Regions from separate parts of the Rahnella variigena genome, predicted to be linked through region 1. Evidence: predicted binding sites of a transcription regulator. Region 1 holds the regulator's gene; the other holds the start of a gene.

Region 1 (3,364 bases):
ACAACGGCAAGCCGGTAAAAGGCCATGCGCAGAAAGTCCGCTATGAAGTGGAAAACGATCTGGTGACCCTGACCGGTAATGCTTACCTTGAACAGCTCGACAGCAACGTGAAAGGCGACCGTATTACTTATCTGGTGCAGAAACAGCAAATGGAAGCCTTCAGTGATAAAGGCAACCGTGTGACGACCGTTCTGGTTCCTTCGCAGCTGCAACAGAAAACACCTGCAGCGGCGGGCCAGCCGACCAAAAAGAGTAACTGATTTTTATGGCTAAATTAATCGCAGAGAATCTGGCAAAAGCCTACAAAGGCCGCAAGGTCGTTGAAGATGTCAGCCTGATGGTCAACTCCGGCGAAATCGTCGGGTTATTAGGGCCAAACGGTGCCGGTAAAACTACGACGTTTTACATGGTCGTCGGCATTGTGCAGCGTGATGCAGGCCGTATTATCGTCGATGACGAAGACATCAGCTTGTTGCCATTGCATACCCGCGCCCGTCGCGGTATTGGCTATCTTCCTCAGGAAGCGTCCATTTTCCGCCGCCTCAGCGTGTTTGATAACCTGATGGCCGTGTTGCAGATCCGCGACGATCTGAACAAAGAACAGCGTAACGATCGTGCCAATGAACTGATGGAAGAGTTCCATATTTCTCATTTGCGCGATAACCTCGGTCAGTCACTGTCCGGTGGTGAACGCCGTCGTGTTGAAATCGCCCGTGCGCTGGCGGCGAACCCTAAATTCATCCTGCTGGATGAACCGTTCGCCGGTGTTGACCCGATTTCAGTTATCGACATCAAAAAAATCATTGAGCATTTGCGTGACAGTGGCCTCGGCGTACTGATCACCGACCATAACGTTCGCGAAACGCTCGACGTGTGTGAACGCGCTTACATCGTCAGTCAGGGCAAGTTAATCGCCCACGGCACGCCAGCCGATATTCTTGCTGATGAACAAGTTAAACGCGTTTATCTTGGTGAAGAATTCCGTCTGTGATCTGTGCCGCCGGAACCGTGCCTGTTTCGCCTTAAAATGAAACAGGCCGTCTCTGACAGAAGTGTTGCCGTTTTCACTCATCAACGGAAATAAAGCCAAGATATGAAGCAAGGTTTGCAACTCAGATTCAGCCAACAACTGGCAATGACTCCACAGTTACAACAGGCCATCCGCCTGTTGCAATTGTCCACGCTTGAGCTCCAACAGGAGATCCAACTCGCGCTGGAGAGCAACCCTCTGCTGGAACAAACCGACCTTCATGAAGAAATCGACTCGGTAGAAACCACCGACAGCGAAGGGTTAGATACCCGCGAAGCGCTCGAGCAAAAAGACATGCCCGAAGAGCTGCCGCTGGATGCGACCTGGGATGAAATCTATACCGCGGGCACGCCTTCCGGCACCGGTAATGATTACAGCGACGACGAGCTGCCGATTTATCAGGGTGAAACCACCCAGACTCTTCAGGATTACCTGATGTGGCAGGTCGAGCTGACGCCGTTCTCAGATACTGATGCGGCGATTGCGACGTCCATTGTCGATGCGGTCGATGACACCGGTTACCTCACCGTTTCTCTTGACGACATTCTGGAAAGCATCGGGGATGAAAACGTCACGATGGACGAAGTGGAAGCCGTGCTCAAACGCGTACAGCGTTTTGACCCGGTCGGCGTGGCCGCGCGCGACCTGCGCGACTGCCTGCTGATCCAGCTTTCCCAGTATGCGACCGACACGCCTTTCATCACCGAAGCCCGTCTTATCATCAGCGAACATCTGGATTTGCTGGCGAACCATGATTTCCGCGCACTTATGCGATCAACCCGGTTAAAAGAAGATACACTGAAAGGAGCGATGCTCCTGATCCAGTCTCTTGATCCGCGTCCGGGCCAGTCGATCAACACCGGCGAATCCGAATACGTGATCCCGGATGTGCTGGTGCGCAAAGTGTCAGGAGTCTGGACGGTTGAACTCAATTCGGACAGCATTCCGCGTCTGAAGATTAACCAGCAGTACGCCGCGATGGGGAATTCCGCACGCAGCGACAGCGACGGGCAGTTTATCCGCAGCAATCTGCAGGAAGCCAAATGGTTAATCAAAAGCCTGGAAAGCCGTAACGACACGCTGTTGAAAGTCACGCGCTGTATCGTTGAGCAGCAGCAGGCGTTCTTTGAACTGGGTGAAGAATTTATGAAACCTATGGTGCTGGCCGATATCGCCAGCGCCGTAGAAATGCACGAATCGACGATTTCACGCGTCACGACGCAGAAGTTTCTGCACAGCCCGCGTGGCATTTTCGAACTGAAGTATTTCTTTTCCAGCCATGTCAGTACAGACAGCGGCGGCGAGGCATCGTCAACCGCCATCCGGGCGCTGGTGAAGAAATTAATCGCAGCGGAGAATCCTGTAAAACCGCTCAGTGACAGTAAGTTAGCGACCCTGCTTTCCGATCAGGGAATTATGGTTGCACGACGAACCGTCGCCAAATACCGAGAGTCTTTGTCCATCCCGCCCTCAAACCAACGTAAACAGTTAGTTTGACCTCAACAGAGAAGGAAGACATTATGCAGCTCAACATTACCGGACATCACATTGAGATCACGGATCCCCTGAGAGAGTTCATCACGTCGAAGCTGGCCAAGCTAGAGCAGTATTTCGACAGGATTAATCAGGTGTATGTGGTGTTGAGCGTGGAAAAGGTGCAAAAAGTTGCCGAAGCGACTTTGCATGTGAATGGAGGCGAGTTACATGCCACCTCGGAACATCAGGATATGTACGCAGCGATTGACGGACTGGTTGATAAACTGGCCCGCCAGCTGAATAAACATAAAGACAAACTGAAACAGCACTGACATTCATGTAGCCAACCCTGTGCTACAAACCTTCGGGCATCGGCTTGTGACCTTCGGGAAACGAGCCGATATAGCTTTAAGGGTGAAACAGCGCAAAAGTGAAAGATGACATGATCAACGATATAGCAATGCAATTAACGTCGGTGCTTAATGCCGAATGCACCAAAAGCGGCGTTCATTGCGCCAGCAAAAAACGCGCACTGGAAATCATCAGCGAACTGGCCGCCAGACAACTGAATTTGTCGCCACAGGTGATTTTCGACGCTATTTTGACCCGTGAACGCATGGGCAGCACCGGGATCGGTGCCGGGATCGCCATCCCGCACGGTAAGCTGGAAGAAGATACGTTACGTGCCGTCGGCGTGTTCATTCAGCTGGAACAACCGATCGCTTTTGATGCCATCGATAATCAGCCGGTAGACTTACTTTTTGCCTTGCTGGTACCGGCAGATCAATGTAAAACCCATTTACATACATTATCTTTGGTGGCTAAGAAATTAGCTGATAAAACAGTGTGTCGCCGCCT
Region 2 (3,364 bases), 430 kb from region 1:
TGGTTAGGCTTAACGGTACCGCGTTTGATGCGGCCGATGCCGATGACGCCAACATAGTTGTTGTAGTCCAGCTGAGAGATTTGCATCTGGAAAGGTGCATCCATCTCAACTTGTGGCGGAGATACGTGGTCAACGATCGCCTGGTACAACGGGGTCATGTCTTCGGCCATATCGTTATGGTCGTTACCCGCGATACCCATCAATGCGGATGCATAGATGATTGGGAAATCGAGTTGTTCGTCGGTTGCGTCCAGGTTTACGAACAGGTCGAAGACCTGATCAACAACCCAGTCAGGACGCGCGCCAGGGCGGTCAACCTTGTTGATTACCACGATCGGTTTCAGACCATTAGCGAATGCTTTTTTGGTCACGAAACGGGTTTGCGGCATTGGGCCATCCATTGCATCCACAACCAGCAGCACCGAGTCGACCATTGACATCACACGCTCTACCTCACCGCCGAAGTCGGCGTGTCCTGGGGTATCCACGATGTTGATGCGGTAGTCTTTCCAATTAATGGCGGTGTTTTTTGCGAGGATGGTAATCCCACGCTCTTTCTCCAAATCGTTGGAGTCCATTACGCGTTCAGTGGCTTCTACACGCTCTCCGAAAGTACCGGATTGTTGCAGCAGCTTGTCGACCAGGGTGGTTTTACCATGGTCAACGTGGGCAATAATGGCGATGTTACGCAAATTTTCGATCACAGCTTTGCCTCAGGCATTAGAAATAGCGCGCTATTGTACACGTATTAAGCGAGGTTCTAAACAAGATCACAAGGATCTTGATGAAACAACTTATGGATGGTTACTTTGTGATCCCTTTCACGGTGCAAAAAGACCACTGAACCATTATGACGCACCGTTTTGGTGCTATGCATCTCAGAGTTAGCACCATTATAGTGCAGAAATTCCGTTATGGTGCATACTTATCGAGTGCAAGAGCCCTGTAAAATGGCGTTGTTTGCATTTTCTCAAAGTTGGCACACTTTTCGCTAATAGTTTTTAGGGTAAAAAAAAGTTTTTACAGGGTGACGCGTCTGACCAGTCAAATAATAGCGCTGTTCAGTCCACACGCCAGTTCAAGTAAAGCTGTTATTTCCAACTAAAGACCAAAAATGGTTATTCGTTCCACGACGATAATGAGAAATTCGGGAGAACTAGTATGTCCGCTGAACACGTTTTGACGATGCTGAATGAGCATGAAGTGAAATTCGTAGATTTACGTTTCACAGATACCAAAGGCAAAGAACAGCACGTCACCATTCCTGCACACCAGGTTAGCGCTGACTTCTTCGAAGAAGGCAAAATGTTTGATGGCTCTTCAATCGGTGGCTGGAAAGGCATTAACGAATCTGACATGGTTTTGATGCCAGATGCGAGCACTGCTGTTCTTGACCCGTTCTACGAAGAAACCACGCTGATCATTCGTTGCGACATCCTTGAGCCAACTACGCTGCAAGGTTATGACCGCGACCCACGTTCTACCGCGAAACGTGCAGAAGACTTCCTGCGCTCTTCCGGTATCGCGGACACCGTTCTGTTCGGGCCAGAGCCAGAATTCTTCCTGTTTGATGATGTGCGCTTCGGCAGCAGCATCTCCGGTTCTCACGTGGCTATCGATGATATCGAAGGCGCATGGAACTCCAGCACCAAATACGAAGGCGGCAACAAAGGCCACCGTCCTGCAGTTAAAGGCGGTTACTTCCCGGTTCCTCCGGTCGACTCCTCCCAGGATCTGCGTTCTACCATGTGTCTGACCATGGAAGAAATGGGTCTGGTTGTTGAAGCTCACCACCACGAAGTGGCAACCGCGGGTCAGAACGAAGTGGCAACCCGCTTCAATACCCTGACCAAAAAAGCTGACGAAATCCAAATCTACAAATACGTGGTTCACAACGTGGCTCACGCATTTGGCAAAACTGCGACCTTCATGCCAAAACCAATGTTTGGCGATAACGGTTCCGGTATGCACTGCCACATGTCTCTGTCCAAGAACGGTAACAACCTGTTCGCTGGCGACAAATACGGCGGCCTGTCTGAAATGGCACTGTTCTACATCGGCGGTATCATCAAGCACGCCAAAGCAATCAACGCCTACGCTAACCCGACTACCAACTCCTATAAGCGTCTGGTCCCGGGCTACGAAGCGCCAGTGATGCTGGCTTACTCTGCGCGTAACCGTTCTGCATCCATCCGTATTCCACACGTATCAACGCCTAAAGCGATGCGTATCGAAGCACGCTTCCCTGATCCAGCGGCTAACCCATACCTGGCGTTTGCTGCACTGATGATGGCTGGCCTGGACGGTATCATCAACAAGATCCACCCTGGCGATGCGATGGACAAAAACCTGTATGACCTGCCACCGGAAGAAGAAGCAGAAATTCCAAAAGTTGCAGGTTCACTGGAAGAAGCGCTGAACGCACTGAACGAAGACCGCGAGTTCCTGACCCGTGGCGGCGTGTTCACTGACGACGCTATCGATGCTTACATCGGTCTGCGTAAAGAAGAAATGGATCGCGTGCGTATGACTCCGCATCCGGTTGAGTTCGAGCTGTATTACAGCGTCTAAACACAGCGTTTAATTCTCGAATTAGCTGCTGAACTCAGCGCCCGTCCTCTGACCGGCGCTGAGAGAAATACCCGACTGGAGGCCTGGCAGTAAGAAAGCCTTCAGCGTCAAAATTAAGTAAGACGATTTTATTTGTTGCCGTGGAAACTTTCAGCCCATCTCCGGATGGGCTTTTTTCTCCACACTCTTTCCTGCTTAACCCCTCTGACCCGTGTTTTGGCCGGGTAGCGAGACAAATTGCACCCATCAGGTGCGGGAGACTGCGGTATGGCAACTGGCAAGCTGCCCGATGCTGGGCAGATCCTGAATTCTTTAATCAACAGCGTTCTGCTGTTGGACGACGATTTGGCTGTGCATTACGCCAACCCGGCGGCTCAGCAATTACTGGCGCAAAGTTCCCGCAAACTTTTTGGCACCCCGTTGCCAGAGCTGGTGGGATATTTTTCGCTGAACATCGAGTTAATGCGTGAAAGTCTGACGGCCGGACAGGGCTTTACAGACAGCGAAGTGACTTTAGTCGTCGATGGCCGCGCACATGTGTTGTCACTGACCGCACAGATGCTGCCGGAAGGTTTTATTCTGCTCGAACTGGCGCCGATGGATAATCAGCGACGTTTGAGTCAGGAACAATTGCAGCATGCTCAACAGGTTGCAGCCCGCGATTTGATCCGCGGCCTCGCGCATGAAATTAAAAATCCGCTTGGCGGTTTGCGTGGTGCGGCACAGTTGTTATCCAGAGCGCTGCCCGATCCGGCTTTGCTTGAGTACACCAAAGTCATTATTGAGCAGGCCG

Evidence for each region. Region 1 encodes sigma-54, which starts transcription at its own class of promoters, with help from an activator protein. Its sites were predicted from a motif close to GTTGGCACANNTTTCGCTNT; they were not measured.
Region 2: glnA (glutamate--ammonia ligase) is a predicted target of sigma-54. The motif match lies at 976-995, and genes of this name have one in related genera.

Annotation. Positions count from the first base shown of each region.
Region 1 covers NZ_NSDJ01000001.1:1,203,478-1,206,841, reverse strand. Annotated here, with positions in the region: gene lptA (lipopolysaccharide ABC transporter substrate-binding protein LptA) at 1-260, shown strand, start outside; gene lptB (LPS export ABC transporter ATP-binding protein) at 266-991, shown strand; gene rpoN (RNA polymerase factor sigma-54) at 1,094-2,527, shown strand; gene hpf (ribosome hibernation promoting factor) at 2,551-2,838, shown strand; gene ptsN (PTS IIA-like nitrogen regulatory protein PtsN) at 2,937-3,364, shown strand, end outside.
Region 2 covers NZ_NSDJ01000001.1:775,931-779,294, reverse strand. Annotated here, with positions in the region: gene typA (ribosome-dependent GTPase TypA) at 1-704, opposite strand, end outside; gene glnA (glutamate--ammonia ligase) at 1,162-2,571, shown strand; gene glnL (nitrogen regulation protein NR(II)) at 2,839-3,364, shown strand, end outside.